One region of the Rhizobium sp. SRDI943 genome, then DNA from elsewhere that is predicted to be linked to it. Evidence: predicted binding sites of a transcription regulator. Region 1 holds the regulator's gene; each other region holds the start of a gene.
What was found. Region 1 encodes PhoB, which activates phosphate uptake and scavenging genes when phosphate is short. Its sites were predicted from a motif close to TGTCATNNANCTGTCAT; they were not measured.
Positions count from the first base shown of each region.

Region 2: the regulator PhoB is predicted to act here: its motif matches at 2,255-2,271, upstream of olsB (l-ornithine N(alpha)-acyltransferase).
Region 3: the regulator PhoB is predicted to act here: its motif matches at 2,788-2,804, upstream of AC245Y_RS18290 (esterase-like activity of phytase family protein).
Region 4: the regulator PhoB is predicted to act here: its motif matches at 2,849-2,865, upstream of AC245Y_RS06270 (alpha-D-ribose 1-methylphosphonate 5-triphosphate diphosphatase).

Region 1 is NZ_CM172787.1:181,395-185,804, reverse strand. It holds gene AC245Y_RS00940 (aspartate aminotransferase family protein) at 1-1,115, opposite strand, end outside; gene AC245Y_RS00935 (GcrA family cell cycle regulator) at 1,536-2,069, shown strand; gene phoB (phosphate regulon transcriptional regulator PhoB) at 2,353-3,036, opposite strand; gene phoU (phosphate signaling complex protein PhoU) at 3,171-3,884, opposite strand; gene pstB (phosphate ABC transporter ATP-binding protein PstB) at 3,929-4,410, opposite strand, start outside.
Region 2 is NZ_CM172787.1:48,765-53,174, forward strand. It holds gene AC245Y_RS00245 (helix-turn-helix transcriptional regulator) at 113-1,102, shown strand; gene olsB (l-ornithine N(alpha)-acyltransferase) at 1,332-2,207, opposite strand; gene AC245Y_RS00255 (PAS domain-containing hybrid sensor histidine kinase/response regulator) at 2,316-4,410, opposite strand, start outside.
Region 3 is NZ_CM172787.1:3,594,125-3,598,534, forward strand. It holds gene gnd (phosphogluconate dehydrogenase (NAD(+)-dependent, decarboxylating)) at 1-3, opposite strand, end outside; gene AC245Y_RS18270 (SRPBCC domain-containing protein) at 142-624, opposite strand; gene AC245Y_RS18275 (ArsR/SmtB family transcription factor) at 694-1,026, shown strand; gene AC245Y_RS18280 (helix-turn-helix transcriptional regulator) at 1,103-1,639, shown strand; partial or broken gene AC245Y_RS18285 (NAD-dependent epimerase/dehydratase family protein) at 1,737-2,719, shown strand; gene AC245Y_RS18290 (esterase-like activity of phytase family protein) at 2,965-4,410, shown strand, end outside.
Region 4 is NZ_CM172787.1:1,229,899-1,234,308, reverse strand. It holds gene purM (phosphoribosylformylglycinamidine cyclo-ligase) at 1-957, shown strand, start outside; gene purN (phosphoribosylglycinamide formyltransferase) at 954-1,625, shown strand; gene AC245Y_RS06270 (alpha-D-ribose 1-methylphosphonate 5-triphosphate diphosphatase) at 1,622-2,791, opposite strand; gene AC245Y_RS06265 (NUDIX domain-containing protein) at 2,936-3,529, opposite strand; gene AC245Y_RS06260 (molybdopterin-containing oxidoreductase family protein) at 3,526-4,410, opposite strand, start outside.

The DNA.
Region 1 (4,410 bases):
GTGACCACGAGCGGCGGAAGAAGGCGGATGACATTATCGCCGGCAGGCACGCCGAGCAGATGGGCGGCACGGATCGCCTGCAGCAGTTCGGCTGAGGGAACGGCGGCCTTGATGCCGAGCAACAGCCCCTCGCCGCGCACATCTTCGATCACATCGGGATAACGATCCTTCAGCGAGGCGAGGCCCTGGCGGAAGACAAGCGCGACGTCGCGCACCTGCTGGAGGAAGCCATCGGCCAGGATGATGTCGAGCACGGCGCTGCCGACGGCCATGGCAAGCGGATTGCCGCCATAGGTCGAACCATGGGTGCCGGCCTTCATGCCGGAGGCGGCCTCTGATGTGGCAAGGCAGGCGCCGAGCGGGAAACCGCCGCCGATGCCCTTGGCGACCGCCATGATGTCGGGTGTGATGCCCGACCATTCATGGGCGAAGAGCTTGCCGGTGCGGCCGACGCCGGTCTGGACCTCGTCGAGGATCAACAGCAGATCGTTGTCGTCGCAGAGCTGGCGAAGCGCCTTCATGAACTCAGGCGTGGCAGGACGGACGCCGCCCTCGCCCTGCACCGGCTCGATGAGGATGGCGGCCGTCGCCTCGGTGATCGCGGCGCGGACCGCTTCGATATCGCCGAAAGCCACCTGATCGAAACCCGGCGCCTTGGGGCCGAAACCTTCGAGATATTTTTCCTGGCCACCGGCGGCGATCATCGCCAGCGTCCGTCCGTGGAAGGCGCCTTCGAAGGTGATGATATGGAAGCGCTCGGGATGGCCCTTGGAAAACTGATAGCGGCGCGCCGTCTTGATCGCGCATTCAAGCGCCTCGGCACCCGAATTGGTGAAGAACACCTTGTCGGCGAAGGTGGCGTCGGTCAGGCGTTTAGCCAGACGCTCCTGTCCGGGGATCTCGTAGATGTTCGACAGGTGCCAGACCTTGTCGGCCTGCTCCTTCAGCGCGCCGACCACATGCGGATTGCTGTGGCCGACGGAGGTGACGGCGACGCCGGCGCCGAAATCGAGATATCGCTCGCCAGTTTCGGTAATCAGCCATACGCCCTCGCCTCGCTCGAACCGCAGCGGGGCACGAGAATAGGTGTCATAAAGCGGCGCGGCTTCAGCCATGGCGCGATCTCCATCAAAGTTGCCGGGCAATGACTCCGGCTAAGGAAACCAGGCCCGAAAAATCAAAAATGCCGCCTTGCGGCGGCGAGTGGCACTATTTCCCTTTCGCGCTGCAATGTCAACAAAACGGCGCCCTTAGCGTATGCAGCACGGGTGTACAGCGGCATTTTCAGTCTTCAACAGGCATTATTGCAGAAATGCCACGCAGGGACAGCAAGTTGGGGAAAACTACGAATTCGATTCATCCGGATTCATGCGACTCTTGTCACGGAGTCAGGCTCACACTAGGTTAAAGATCAATTACTAGACTGCATGCGGCGGAACTAGTCACCAAAATTGATCAAGCGTTTCTTGTTTCGGAGCTCCCGGGACAACGGTGAGGGATTCTGCCATCACCAACGCAAAAGGTGGAGACAGGGCATGAACTGGACAGACGAGCGGGTCGAGAAACTCAAGAAGCTTTGGGCCGAAGGACTGAGCGCGAGCCAGATCGCGGCACAACTTGGCGGTGTCAGCCGAAACGCGGTCATCGGTAAAGTGCACCGGCTGTGCCTTCCCGGCCGTGCCAAGGCCGGCGGCACCAACACCGCGGCGCGAACGCCGAAGCGCAATACATCGGCGCCGCGCGCGCCGAACTTCGCCTCTCGGATCACCACCCGCACCGTTACCCGCCAGCAGGGCGCGACGATGCTGAAGGAAGAGATCGAGATCGAAACGATCGAGGAAATGGAATACGTGCCGAGAGGCAATGTGGTGGTGCCGATTTCCCGCCGCCTCGGCCTGACGGAACTGACCGAACGCACCTGCAAGTGGCCGGTCGGCGATCCGCTGAAGGACGACTTCCATTTCTGCGGCTGCGAATCCCCCGACAATTCGCCATATTGCAGCTATCACCAGAAGCTCGCCTACCAGCCGGTGAACGAACGCCGCCGGGCAGCGGCGCGGGCCAGCTGAACGGGCTGACCATCGTTAGAATGCAGAAAACGGGCCAAGTGGCCCGTTTTTTTATGCGCGGATGGAAGCGCTCATTGCGGGGATGGCTGCCCCTCACCCTAACCCTCTCCCCGTAAACGGGGCGAGGGGACGTGCCCTGCACGAGGTTGTGGGGAACGGAGAGGTCGCGGCATATCCCCTTCGCCCCGTTTACGGGGAGAAGGTGGCGGCAGCCAGATGAGGGGCAGTCCATCGCCGCGAACCGGACAGCAGCGGGACAAGCCCGAGCATGACGAAAAAGCCCTCAGGCTTCCATCGAATAACCGGCGCCGCGGACGGTGCGGATGACGTCCTGCATGTTGGAGAAATTCAGCGCCTTGCGCAGGCGGCCGACATGGACGTCGACGGTGCGCTCGTCGACATAGATATCGTGGCCCCAGACACCATCCAACAGCTGTGAGCGGGAGAAGACCCGGCCCGGCGACGACATCAGGAATTCCAGCAGGCGGAATTCGGTGGGGCCGAGGCGGACTTCGCGGGTCTTGCGATGGACGCGATGGGTCTCACGGTCAAGTTCGATGTCACCGCATTTCAGCACCGTCGACAGCACCTCGGGACGGGCGCGACGCAGCATCGCCTTGACGCGGGCAACGAGCTCGGGGGTCGAGAAGGGCTTGACGACATAGTCGTCGGCGCCCGTCGACAATCCGCGGACACGCTCGCTCTCTTCGCCGCGCGCCGTCAGCATGATGATCGGCAGACGCTCGGTCTCCGGCCGCATGCGCAGGCGCCGGCAGAGCTCGATGCCGGAGACGCCGGGCAGCATCCAATCAAGGATGAGAAGATCGGGCGTGCGCTCCTGAAGCCGCATTTCGGCTTCGTCGCCACGAAGGATGGTATCGACCTCGAAGCCTTCCGCTTCGAGATTGTAGCGAAGAAGCACGCTGAGGGCTTCTTCGTCTTCAACAACTGCAACTCTCGGGATCATGCGTGTCGGTCTCCTCGCGCATGATCCTTAAACCAGGGTGATTTAAGCAATGCATCCTGCGCAAATTTAAAAATTGGCTGCGACCTCTTTGCGCGCCCGGACGGGCGCGCACGCAAGCGGCGGGGTGTGGGCAGTTATTCGGTGACCGCGCCGACGGTGTTGGCGCTGTCGTCCTTCGGCCGATCGCCTTCCGGCTGCGCGCCTGTCGTCATGTAATAGATCGTCTCGGCGATGTTGGTGGCGTGGTCGCCGATGCGCTCGATGTTCTTGGCGCAGAAGAGAAGATGCGTGCAGCTGGTGATGTTGCGCGGATCTTCCATCATGTAGGTCAGGAGCTCGCGGAACAGCGAGGTGTACATCGCGTCGATCTCGTTGTCGCGTTCGCGGATCGCATTCGCCTTGTCGGCGGAACGATTGGTGTAGACGTCGAGCACTTCCTTGAGCTGGACGAGCGCCAGCTCGGACAGATGCTCGAGGCCGCGGGCGAGCTTGCGGGGAACGCCGGTGCTTTGGACGGCGATGACGCGCTTGGCAGTGTTCTTGCCGAGGTCGCCGACACGTTCGAGATCGGCGGCGATGCGGATCGAACCCATGATTTCGCGCAGGTCCGCGGCCATCGGCTGGCGGCGGGCGATGGTGACGATCGCCTTGTCGCCGATTTCGCGTTCGGCGTGATCGAGGATCACATCGTCGGAGATGACCTTCTGCGCCAGCGCGGTATCGCCGTTGACGAGCGCCCGCACGGCTTCGGCGACCATCTGCTCGGCCAGGCCGCCCATTTCGGAAATCCGCCTGGACAGGAACTTCAGATCATCATCATAGGCAGAATAAATATGTGTCGATGCCATGGGGCTTTATCCTCGAATAACGGAAAGGCTTGGTGACGCCAAAATCAGCCGAAGCGACCCATGATGTAGTCCTGGGTGCGCGGATCGTCGGGATTGGTGAACATCTTGTCGGTGTCGTTCTCCTCGACGAGATTGCCGAGGTGGAACATGGCGGTGCGCTGCGAAACACGCGCGGCCTGCTGCATGGAGTGGGTGACGATGACGATCGTGTAGTTCTCGCGCAGCTCGTGGATCAGCTCCTCGACCTTGGCGGTGGCGATCGGGTCGAGCGCCGAGCAGGGCTCGTCCATCAGGATCACTTCCGGGCTGACGGCGACGGCACGGGCAATGCAGAGGCGCTGCTGCTGACCGCCCGACAGGCCGGTGCCGGACTCGTGCACGCGGTCCTTGACCTCGTTCCAGAGGCCGGCGCGCTGCAGGCTGGTCTCGACGATTTGGTCGAGATCGGCCTTCGACTTGGCGAGGCCATGGATGCGCGGGCCGTAGGAGACGTTTTCATAGATCGTCTTCGGGAACGGGTTCGGCT
Region 2 (4,410 bases), 130 kb from region 1:
TACAATAGGCCTATAGGGCGGCATAAATTTGCCCGCAGGGACATTGAAAAAACTGCGGGCAATCGATGCGGTTTCGCAGCTCAGTTGTTTAATATCAGCCGGTTGGTTCCCCATGCCAGAAAATGCATCCGCCAATTTCACCCCCCGATTTCAGGGGGCAACTTTCGACGATATGGTCGGGGCTCTGACCAAGGGGTTTGGTTCGTTCGACGCATGGCGCGATGGTCGAGACAAACCGCTCGACTGGAAGGTCGGGTTTTGGGGTGATGAAAGCTTGTCGCTGGTCAGCAACCAGGATTCCGGCGGCTGGGGTGCAAGAACGGCCCATGGAACGCCGGAAACTCTGGCAATCATCGTTCCACGCACTGGTGCTCTCGATGTAACGCTTGGTCGGTCTGTGATCGAAGGGACACCTGGGCGGCTGCTGTTGGCGAACAATCTTGAGCCGGAACGGATTTCCGTGCGAGCAGCGCCGCACCGGTCAGACACACTGAGTCTGAGCTGGACAATCATCGCTCAGACCGTTGCCTCCGTATTGGAGACCCCCCTGATCGGGGCAATGGACTTGGCACCGGTCATTGATCTTTCCACGGCGGCGGGCCGGTTGATCGGCAGTCTCGCCCAAACGATCATCATCGGCATGCGCAACAACGGGCCGCTCCTTGCCTCGCCAATCGCCATGTTGAACCTGACCCAGGCGTTTGCCGATCTGCTGGTGCGCTCGGTTCCTCATCGGCTCTCGCATCTTCTCGACAGGAAAATCCATCTGATCGCACCCCGGCATGTCCGTCGGGCAATTGAATTCATGCATGCAAACATCGCACAGCCGTTGACGATGCAGAGTGTCGCGGAGGCGGCAGGCATTTCCATTCGCGCTCTTGAAAGCGGTTTTCGTGCCTTCAAGGGAACCACACCGGCTGCCTACCTCAGGACGATCCGCTTGCAAGCGGTACGGGAGGATCTGCGCGATCCTTCAAACCGGCAGCCGTTGCGGGACATCTGCTTGAAGTGGGGATTCTTTCACTTTGGCCGCTTTGCGGCAACCTATCGGGCGGCGTATGGAGAGAACCCGTCGGACACCAGAAGGCGATCCGATCACTAGAGCCTTTCCGGGTTAGATTGAAGCATTCTGTTGGCTCAAACGGAGTCGGATGGTCGACCGGCCGGCGCGCGTCGTAGCCCAGCTCTACGGCCAAGCCGGCCGGTCGATCAGCCGGCCCGTTTCAGCCAACCCGAAGGGCCGGGCATCTTTCCGCCAGGATCAGAGGGCACGCCATCGGAGAGGCTGGAATTGGCTTTTCACAGGCAGATGATCGTCTGCGCAAATTAAATTAGCTCGCGAAGCGGCCGGCATCGGCGCCGTAATAATTCAGGTAACGGTCCGAGATGCTGGAGATCGGCAGCACGATCAGCACGTCGGTCGTGTTGAAGGCATGATCGATGACCGCGCTGGAGCCGACCATCGCGCCGAGGCGGAGATAGCCCTTGATCAGCGGCGGCAGAGCCATCAGCGCCCGCTTCGGGTTGATGGCTTCGACCGGCATCAGGTCCATGTTGCGGGCCAGATGCGGCAGCGCCCCGATGGCCCATTCGTTCTTCGCCAGCACATTGTGGTAGAGGAAGGACAGTGCCAGCGCGTGGCTTTCGAGATAGACGCCGGGGAACGAGGCGCAGCCGAACATGGCGCTGACGCCGTGTTTCAGCGCATAGGCCCAGTTGCCCTGCCACAGGAGCTCGACGGTGCGCTTGGTGCGGTATTCCGGCAGCACGCAGGAGCGGCCGAGTTCCATGAAGCGCTTGTCCGGGTGTTTGGCGATGAGGCCCTCGATTTCGAATTCGGAAGCCGAGTAAAAACCGCCATTGGCGATGGCGACATCTTGACGCAACAGCCTGTAGGTGCCGACGATCTGGTCTTCCGGGTCGCCCTCGATCGAGCGGTCGAGAACCAGAAGATGGTCGCAGACAGCGTCATAGGCGTCGACGTCGCGCTGTCGGCGCATCGCATCCAGCGGCAGCTGCGCCTTCATTTCGTCGACGAAGACGCGGTAGCGCACGGCCTGGGCGGCATCGATCTCGCGTGCCGTGCGGGCAAGGCGGGTCTCCAGATTGCCGATGCGGCCGAGGATATCGCCGTCCTTCTGCACAGCCGTCGAGGGCGGTGCAGCCTCCGCGGTGGTGTCACGATTCAGGATGTCGATGGCGGACATGACGATTCTCCCGTTGCCGGCTTATCGACGCCATAAAACACTTCTCTACGACAGGAAAGTGACATTTTGAATTTCCAGGCGCAAGAAACATGCCGGTTCCCGAGGCGCTCACCGCGCCTCTGCCCGGCGGGCGGAAAGGGCGGCAACCGCCTGAACTTCGGTCAGCAGCCGCACCGGATCGACCGGCTTTACCATGACGCGGTTGGCGCCGTTGAGCAAGACCTGGCGGCGCGATTCGTCGCTCTTGTCGGCCGTCAGCACGATCACCGGCACCGAGGCGAGATCGAGCCGCCGCTCGTGGCCGCGCAGGCGTCCGAGCATGTCGATGCCGTTGCCGCCAGGCATCGAGAGGTCGCTGATGATGATATCGGGCCGGGCATTGGCCTCGCAGAGCGCGTAGTCGAGCAGGGTCTCGAAATCCTCGACATGGCGCACCTTATGCCCGCCCTTTTCCAGGACGACGCGCACCAGCATGGCATTGATCGGATCGTCCTCGCCGAGCAGGATGCTGAGCCCGCTGGCGGCAACCAGCGTCTCCGCCACCGAAAGGCCGAAGCCCGGCTGGTTGTCGTTCAGCGCGTCGCGCTTCTCCATGCCGCGCATGCGCCCGCGCAGCACGTCGATCAGCGACTGTTCGCGCAGCGGCCGGATTAGCCAGGCATCGAAGAGGTCGAGCGGATGGGCGCTGCGCTCTTCCGGATTGACGAGCAGGACCTTGCGCAGGCCAAGGGCGGCGATTTCGGCGCGATCGGCAAGATGGGCGGAAAATTCCGCCGACATGCGATGGTCGATGATGATATCGGTCGGCCTCCGCCCGCTCTTTGCCAGCTCGAGCAGCGTTGCCCGCGCCGTCTCGCCGTCGCCGACAAGATGGCAGAGGCCGCCGAGCGTGGTGATCGTTTCGGCGATGGCGGTGCGCGCCGCACCTGCCGGCGCCAGCAGCACGACGCTGTTGCCTGAAAGCAGCGTGTTTCGCCGGTCGGGGCGCTCGCTGTCGATATCGACAGGGAAGCGGATGGTGAATTCGCTGCCTCGGCCCTTTTCGCTGGCAACCGTCAGCGCGCCGTTGAATTCGCGCATGATGCGGGCGGAGATGGCAAGGCCGAGGCCGGTCCCGCTGCTCTTGTCGACAACGCTCCCGCCCTGCTCGAACTCGCCGAAGACGCGCGCCTGCTCCTCCGTCGTCATGCCGGGACCGCTATCGGTCACGGTGATCGAGAGGTCGTCGTCGTCGAGCGACACGCGGATGAAGACGCCGCCAACCTGGGTGAACTTCACGGCATTGCCGATGACGTTGAACAGAACCTGGCGCAGCCGCGCCGGGTCGAAGCTCATATTTTCGGGCACGTCGGAGGACACGGTGGCGCCGATCTCGATACCCTTTTCATGCGCCCGGTGGGCGAGCATCTCGACGACGCTTTCCAGAAGCTTGCGCAGCGATTCCGAGCGCGGGTGCAGCGCGAAGCGGCCGACTTCGATGGTGGAGAAATCGAGCAGATCCTCGACGAGCTGCGTCAATGCATGGCCGGACTGGCGGATGTTCGCGAGATAGTTCTGCTGCTCCTGCGTCAACCGCGTCTCCGCGATCAGATGCGTCATGCCGAGGATGCCTGAAAGCGGCGTGCGCACCTCGTGGCTGACGGTGGCAAGCAGCCTCGATTTGGCGGCGCTGTTATATTCGGCCTTCTGGCGGGCTTCCTCGCGGCCCTGCGCGATCAGCCGCTCGTCGGTCACGTCGCGGGCAACGCTTTGCAGCAGCAGGCGGCCGTTCGCCGGGTCGCGGGTAACGACGTCACGCCAGAGGAAGATGCGCTGGCCTTCCGGCGTCGAGATCTCGACATCGTAGCAATGCGGTATCGGACCGGGGCGGAAGGCAAGGCCGATCTCCTCGCAGGTTTTTCCTTCCGGACGCAGCCGCCCGGTCAGGCGGCGAAACGTGTCATTGGCGGAGATGATGCGCCGGTCCATGGTGCGGCTGACCGTGATGTCGCCGAGCACGTCGTGCACGTCGGCAAACAGCTTTGCGCCGCCATTCTCATCCGGCATGGATTGACCGGGGCGCTGCCCGGCCTTGCGCGAGCGAACCATCAGCAGGGCATAACTGGCGATGACGGCCAGGCCAAGGACGACGAGACCGCCCGAAAGCAGCAGCGGATCGCCGGCATGGGCAAGCAGCATCAGGATCGTTGCGGCAAGAAGGCCG
Region 3 (4,410 bases), 1.4 Mb from region 1:
CATAATGAAATCTCCTGGAAACCGAAATGAAGTATCGAATCCGGAAATTAGCACCCGCAGTGTGACAGGCAAGCAAAGTCTCGGTGATTTCGGGGAATGCGACGATTGCGCTGCCGATCGTCTTGATGCCGACACACTCCTTCAAACATCAGGCGCGCTGGCCGGCTCACCCTTCATCTCGCTGAGGAACATGCCCTCGCGCAGATTGATGCCGTATTCGACGAAAGCCTTCATGCTGCAGAGCATCTGCGTCCAGCCTTCGCAGTTGAGATAGGTGCCGCGCCGGCCGGCATCGTCTTCGCGCCAGCCGGTCTCGGCGATCGTCACCAGCGTGCCGCCATCCTCCAGCGGCTTGAAGTTCATCTCGACCAGCGTCTTGTACTTCGCCTCGTCTTCGCCAGTGCCGCCATCCCAGCGCAGCACGATGCGGCTTTCCGGCACCAGTTCGACGACCTCGACCGGCGCATCCTTCCACCAGGTCACCGTCGTGCCCTTCACGAGCGGCGCGCTCGCTCCGCCGATCGTGGTGAAATAGCTGCTGAGCTTCTTCGGATTGACGACGGCATCAAATACCTCTGCGACGGGACGGCCGATGCGGCCGGAAACGCGGATTCCGAGAGACATGACACTTCTCCTCTTCTCCATTGTGCCTGTTCCGTTGTACTTGGCGTCATTATGTTATAAAAACATAACATGTCAAGCGAATCAACCGACGACCCAGTCTTCAAGGCGCTGGCGCATCATCGCCGCCGCGAAATCCTCGATCTGCTCAAGGATGGCCCCCGAACCACAGGGACCCTTTGCGAGATGTTTCCGGAGATGGATCGCTGTACGGTGATGCTGCATCTGAAGGTACTGGAAGAGGCCGATCTGGTCATCGCCAGGAAGGAAGGCCGCGAGCGCTGGAACCATCTGAACAGCCTGCCGATCAAGCACATCTATGACCGCTGGATCAGCGCCTATGCCGGCCATGCGCTCTCTATCCTCGACCGGCTGAAAGGCGACCTGGAAGGTCAGCCCGAATAATGACCCGGCGTCAAACCGCCTTGCCGCCCGCCCCGCCGAAGCCCTATGCTGCAAAAAACGACACGGGATCAGACGGATGACGATATCCGGAGCCGGCATACGCCGCATGCGGCTGCTGCGGAGCATGAAGCAGGAACATCTCGCCGAACTCCTCGGCGTCAACCAGGCGACGATCTCACGCTGGGAGCGCGATAAGCTCGCCCTTTCGCCCGAACAGGCTATCAAGCTGGAACGGATTTTCGCCTCGCCGCCACATGCAGCAGTCGATGCGGCGCTGAAGCGGCTGGTCGAGGATTCCGTCCGGCCGGTGCATCTGATCTGCGACCGCACCCACCGGCTGCTCGCCACCTCTCGCCCGCGGCACGCGGAGTGGCGGGCGCCGCTCGGCGCCTTTCTCGGCCGCTCTCTATTCTCCTACGCCTCCGCCGAGATCGCCGCCGCCGAGCAGTCGCTGGAGGAGCGCGGCTGGCATGCGGGCAGGCTCTCGTCGCTGACGCTTGATACCGGCGCCAACGGCAATGTGCTGCTGCCGATCGCCGCCGGCCGCATGACCTGGGAAAGGATCATGCTTTCCGATGGCAGCGCCGGCCGCCTCGTCACGACCATCGGCTGAGCCTCAAGCTTTCCTGCACGCCCATGCATAATTTATGCGTTGCCTGAAAACCTTAGTCTTTATAGCGTCCGCCGCCGAACGGTCAGGAGACGATGTGATGACGATACTGGTGACGGGAAGTGCCGGCCATCTCGGCGAGGCGCTGATGCAGACCTTGAGGGCGGAAAGCCGCTGGGTGCGCGGCATCGATATCAAGCCCTCGGCTTTTACCGACATGGTCGGCTCGATCAGTGATCGCGCCTTCGTCCGCCAGGCGATGTCGGGCATCAGCCACGTCATCCATGCCGCGACGTTGCACAAACCGCATGTGGCGACCCACGGCAATTATGATTCCTCGACACCAATATCGCCGGCACTCTGCACCTGCTCGAAGAGGCGACCACCGCAGGCGTCGCAAGCTTCGTCTTCACCAGCACCACCAGCACCTTCGGTGCGGCATTGACGCCGGCTGCCGGCGAACCGGCGGCATGGGTGACCGAGGACGTGCTTCCCGTCGCGAAAAACATCTACGGCGTGACGAAACTCGCCGCCGAACGTCTGTGCGAACTCTTCGCCCGCAAATCCGGCCTGCCGGTCGCCATTCTCAGGACTTCGCGTTTCTTTCCCGAAAATGACGACGATCCTGACATTCGCAACGGCTATTCGGCAGAGAATGCCCAGGCCAACGAGCTTCTTCACCGCCGCGTCGATATCAGCGACGTGGTCAGCGCCCATCTGCTGGCGCTCGAAAAGGCGCCGGCAATCGGCTTTGGCCGCTACATCATCTCCGCCACGACGCCGTTTTCGGCAAGTGATCTCGCCGCGATCCGGCGCGACGCGCCTCACGTCGTCGAACGACTGTTCCCGGGTGCAGGCGCCCTTTACGCATCACGCGGCTGGAAGATGTTTCCTTCGCTCGACCGTGTCTATGTCAACGAACGCGCAAGGCGGGAACTCGGCTGGCATCCGCGATATGATTTCCGTTTCGTGCTCGATTGCCTGCGCGACAACAGGGAGTGGCGAAGCCCTTTGGCGCTGAATGTCGGCTCCAAGGGCTACCACGATGAGGTCTTCGCCGAAGGGCCTTACCCGGTCGGATAGAGCAGCAGCTGGAATGCGGACACGCGAAAGCCCGACTTCCTCTCCAGCATGACGCTTTCGCTGAGAAGTGTCATCCAGATATCACGATCCCGTCATAGACCGTCTGCCGGGGATATGGGGCGACGAAATCCAGGGCGTGTTGTGCCATCGGGAAATCGAATCCAGGCCGGGGTGTCATTTGAAGCGGTGTCCAGCCTGCGGGCGGAAGCCGTTTCGAGAGCGCTTTTGACCGAGAGGGTATTTCCATGGAGAATGTCAGACCATACGCATCGCGGCTGTTCGCCGCGGTTCTCGCGGCATCCGCCGCCGTGCCAGTCGTCGCAATGGCCGAGAATTCCGCCACCGTCGGCGGCCTCACCTTCGTCAACAAGGGCTTGGTGGGCATCGGCCGCATTCCGGCCAACCAGCGTGACAAATTCGGCGAGACCTTCGGTTCCGGCTCGGGCATGGCGATCGATCCCGCCGCCTGGAGCCGCGACGGCGCCGGCTACAAGGGCACGCTCTACCTGTTGCCCGACCGCGGTTACAACGCCGTCGGCACCGTTGATTACCGGCCACGTCTGAACACCATCTCGATCGGCCTGACGCCGACCGCTCCGGGTGCGGCACCCGAGGTCGGCAAGGAACAGTCGGGCGTCGACGCAAGGCTCGTCGATTCCACACTCTTCGTCGACGACAGGGGCGGCGACATGACCGGTCTCGACCCGGAATCCGGCGTCCGCCCCGCTGCCGGTAGTTTTCCCGCGCTGCCGCAGGCGACGAACGGCAAGATCGCGCTCGACAATGAAGCCATCATCCGCATGGCCGACGGCAGCATGTTCGTCAGCGACGAATACGGGCCTTATATCTATCACTTCGCCGCTGACGGACACCTGCTCTCCGCCACCCAGCCGCCGAAGGCGCTTTTGCCGATGCGCAAGGGCGCGTTGAGCTTTGCCTCCAACAATCCCGGCTCCGGCGCCTCCGCTCCGGACCCGAAAGATCCGGAGACCGGCCGCCAGAACAACCAGGGTCTCGAAGGCATGGCGATGACGCCTGATGGCAAGTTCATCATCGCTGTGCTGCAATCGGCCGCCCGCCAGGACGGCGGCGATTCCGGCTCGACCCGCCAGAATACCCGCGCCATGATCTATGACGCCGCCGATCCCGATCACTTGAAACTGGTGCACGAATATGTCGTGCCGCTGCCGGTCTTCAAGGACGCCAAGGACAAGACGACGATCGCCGCCGAGAGCGAAATCGTCGCCCTGTCCGACAAGACCTTCCTGATGCTCGCCCGCGACAGCGGCAACGGCCAGGGCCTGAAGGGCGACACCTCGCTCTACCGCAAGGTCGACATCGTCGACATTTCCGCCGCGACCGACATCGCCGGCAGCGATTTCGATGACGGCAAGCCGATCGCGCCGAAGGGCGTCATCGATCCCTCGCTGACGCCGGCGACGCTGACACCCTTCATCGACCTCAACGACAAGACCGATCTCACCCGCTTCGGCCTGCACAACGGCGCGCCGAACGACAAGAACAATCTGTCGGAAAAGTGGGAAGCCATGGGTCTGGCGAGCGTTCTCGACCCGAACCTGCCGGACGACTACTTCCTGTTCGTCGCCAATGACAACGACTTCTTGACGCAGGATGGTTTCCAGGTGGGTGCCGCCTACAAGGCGGACGGCGGTGCCGACGTCGACACCATG
Region 4 (4,410 bases), 1.0 Mb from region 1:
GCCGACGGCGAGATCGGCGGCTTCGGCGGGCTTTTCGATCTCAAGGCGGCAGGTTTTACCGATCCGGTTCTCGTCGCCGCCAATGACGGCGTCGGCACCAAGCTGAAGATCGCGATCGATGCCGACTATCACGACACCGTCGGGATCGACCTCGTCGCCATGTGCGTCAACGATCTCGTGGTACAGGGCGCCGAGCCGCTGTTCTTCCTGGATTATTTCGCGACCGGCAAGCTCGACCCCGATCAGGGTGCGGCCATCGTCGGCGGCATTGCCGCCGGCTGCCGCGAGGCCGGCTGCGCGCTGATCGGCGGCGAGACGGCCGAAATGCCCGGCATGTATTCCTCCGGCGACTACGATCTCGCCGGCTTTGCTGTCGGTGCGGCCGAACGCGGCAAGCTCCTGCCATCCGGCGATATTGCCGAGGGTGACGTGATCCTCGGCCTTGCCTCCTCCGGCGTTCATTCCAACGGCTTCTCGCTGGTGCGCAAGATCGTCGAATTGTCCGGCCTCGATTGGGATGCACCGGCGCCGTTCGCCGAGGGCAAGAAGCTCGGCGAAGCCCTGCTCGAGCCGACACGCATCTATGTGAAGCCGCTTCTGAAGGCGATCCGCGAGACCGGCGCCATCAAGGCGCTGGCGCACATCACCGGCGGCGGCTTCCCGGAAAATATTCCGCGCGTGCTGCCGAAGCATCTGACGGCCGAGATCGATCTTGCCGCCGTCAAGGTGCCGCCGGTGTTTTCATGGCTCGCCAAGACGGGCGGCGTCGAATCCAAGGAAATGCTGCGCACCTTCAACTGCGGTGTCGGCATGATCGCCGTTGTTGCCGGCGAGAATGTCGCGACGGTTTCCGCGGCTCTCGAAGCCGAGGGCGAGACAGTTATCACGCTCGGCCGCATGATCGCCCGCGAAGAAGGCGCTGCCGGCACGGTCTACAAGGGCACGCTTGCCATATGAGTTCGCCGCGCAAACGCGCCGTCGTCTTCATATCAGGCAGCGGCTCCAACATGATGGCGCTGGTTGCGGCGGCAAAGGCAGCCGACTATCCGGCCGAGATCGTCGGGGTGATTTCCGACAAGGCGGATGCCGGCGGGCTTGCCAAGGCCGCCGCCGAAGGCATTGCCACATTCGCTTTTCCCCGCAAGGACTACGCCAGCAAGGACGCGCATGAGGCGGCGATCTTTTCGGCGCTCGACGAGCTTAAACCCGATATTCTTTGCCTGGCAGGCTATATGCGGCTGCTGACGGCGACGTTCATCCAGCGTTATGAAGGCCGGATGCTCAACATCCACCCTTCCCTGCTGCCCTTATTTCCGGGCCTGCATACGCATCAGCGGGCGATCGACGCCGGCATGCGGATCGCCGGCTGCACGGTTCATTTCGTCACCGAAGGCATGGATGAGGGGCCGGTGATCGGCCAGGCGGCCGTACCTGTTTTTTCCGGTGACACGGCCGAAAGCCTTGCCGCGCGTGTGCTCACCATCGAACACCAGATTTACCCGCAAGCGCTGCGGCTCTTTGCCGAAGGCCGTGTGACGATGGAAGGCGGCAAGGCCGTCGGCGCGGAGGCTTCGACCGCCGCACCCAAGACCCAGCTTATTTCGCTGATCGGCGACCGCGCTTAAGCCGCCAGCGCCCTTAACGGATGCAGCGTGCCGTCGCTGTAGACGAAGCGGCCGGCGCGGAAGGTGGCGCGGATGCGATTGATATCACCCGGCTCGACCACGACCAGATCGGCGCGCTGGCCGATGGCGATCTCGCCGCGATCCGACAGGCCGGCGGAACGGGCCGCATTGCCGGTCGCCATGGCAACGGCTGCCGGCATGCCGCCGTCCACCATGTCGGCAAGCTTGAAAATGCCAGGCACGAAGGCAGCTGGATGATAATCGGCGGCGATGACGCTCAGCAGGCCGGCCCTTGCGGCATCGAGCGCGCTGAGATTGCCCGACATCGACTGGCCGCGCAGCGCGTTCGGCGCGCCCATCAGCGTCCAGAGGCCGCGGCGGCGCGCCTCTTCGGCCGCAGGCGCGGTGACCGGAAACTCGCTGATTGTGACGCCAAGATCGTGCATCTCGGCGACTTTTTCGACGCTGTCATCGTCATGCGAGGCAAGCGACAGCTTGTGCTTCAGCGACAGCGCGACGATCTCCTTCAGCTTGGCCTCGATGTCAGCATTGTTGCGCATGGCAATGCGCTTGGCGACGATCTCCGCCGCCATTTCCTCGGAGATGGCGCGGCGCTCGGAGATGCTAAGGATGTAGCTTTGCAGGTTGTTGTACTGGCCCTGACCCGGCGTATGGTCGGTAAGCGAGACCATGTCGATCTGATCGGCATTCAGCAGGCGTTCGAGTGCAGGCGCTGCACCGACATTGGTGATCTCGTAACGGGCGTGGACGCGGTGGTCGATCAGCAGATCATCACGCAGGCGGTTGATGCCTTCGATCACCGCCGATGTCGTCTGCAGCGAGCGGACGTGGCCGTAGACGCTTTCGGTCGCAAAAGAGACGGCGGCAAACGCCGTGGTGACACCGGCGGCGGCAAGCTTCTTGTCGAGTTCGTGGATGCCGAAATCGATCGGCATCGTCGCGTTCGGCCGCGGGGCGATCTCGCGCTCGATCATGTCGCCGTGGAGATCGACGAATCCCGGCATCAGCAGCCGCCTGCCGCCATCGATGGCAGCACCGGCGACCGGCTCCGGCCGGATCTCGGCGATGACGCCACCCTCAACACGCACGGAACCTTCACTCACCACCTCGTTTGGGAGAACGAGGGTGAAATTGCTGAGCCACATGGGCTTTCTCCTGACCGCATCCGATGATTGACAAACCGCAGCGCATAGAACTGCTACGTGACAGTCGTATGAAATTTCGCGCCGTATCATCTTAAAGCGGAAACTTGCGCTTTGGAAATGACCCGATGCGCTCGCTCCGCAGATTCACGCTGTCAGCTTTGCCCTGTTCAACAGGGCCCATTGCAGAAGCACGATCGTCTTGACGTCGAAGATCTCGCCGGTTTCGATCATCGTCGCCGCCTCGTCGAGCGGAATCTCGAGGACTTCGATATCCTCGTGCTCCTCGTCCATGCCGCCGCCTTCGGCCACGCGGTCGGCGATGTCGACGAGGGCTGCGAAGAAGTGGACCACTTCGGTGACGGCACCCGGTGAGGTGTAGGATTTGAACAGGAAGCGCGCCTCGCGCAGGCGATAGCCGGTCTCCTCCATCGCCTCGCGACGGATCGCCGTTTCGGGATGGTCATCGTCGAGAAGGCCGGCCGGCACCTCGATTATCCAGCTGGGATCGCCGTTGAGATGAACGGCGAGGCGGAATTGGCGGACGAGAACGACGAGGTCGCGCCTGGGATCATAAAGCAGAATGCAGGCGGCGGGCGTGCGGTGGTAGACTTCCCGCTTCAACCGATGGGTTGCGCCCTTGCGGTCGATATAGTCGAGCAGATAGCTGCTCAGCCGCGTCCACCCATTCGACAGGGTTTCCTCGCCGGCGATTTTCACCCGGGATTTCGGCTGCATCATGCTGCGTCCCTGCGAAGCCAGACCTTGTTGTCGTGCACGGCCGCACCGCCATAAGGCGCGACGGGGTCGGCGCCGGTCAAGACGTTGATGCCCTCGCCGTCGACATGCGCCTTGTTCGGCCAAAGGCCCTCGGCAATCAGCACGCCTGATTTCACTTCAGTGGTGATGCGGGCGTGGATGCGCAGATCGCCGCGGCTGTTACCGATGCGGACGAGATCGCCATGGGTGATGCCGTTGGCTTCGGCGTCGGCCGGATTGATCATCACTTCAGGGCGGCCTTCTTTCTGCCGGGAGGTCTTGGTTTCCGAAAAGCTCGAATTCAGGAAGTTGCGCGCCGGCGACGTGGCGAGGCGGAAGGGATGCTCGGGATCGGCGACTTCGATGACATCGACCTGATCGGGGAAGTCTGGAAGCGCTGCGTGCGGACCGAGCGCGCCGATTGCCGCCGGCGGTTTGTTCGGCGCCGGCTGATTGATCCAGTCCGGGCGAAAGTGGAACTTGCCGTCCGGATGGGCAAAGCCGTTCAGATAATGCGCTTCCTCGAAAGCGGGCTGGCGATCGAACCATTTGTGTTCGAGGAAATGATCGTAATCCGGCAGGCCGCTCGATTCGAGGATGCGGTCGACCATCTCGCGGGCGGTAAAGCCGAAGCCTGGGCGATCGGCGACGCCGAGGCGTTTGGCCAGTTCCTCGATGACGAAGAGATTGGTGCGCACGGTGGGCGGTGGCTCGACCAGCTTCGGCCCCAGCAGGATATGGTTCTGGCCGCCGGCCCGGTAGATGTCGTCATGTTCGACGAACATCGTTGCCGGAATGACGATATTGGCGATCTCGGCCGTTTCGGTCAGGAACTGCTCGTGGACGGCAACGAAGAGGTCCTC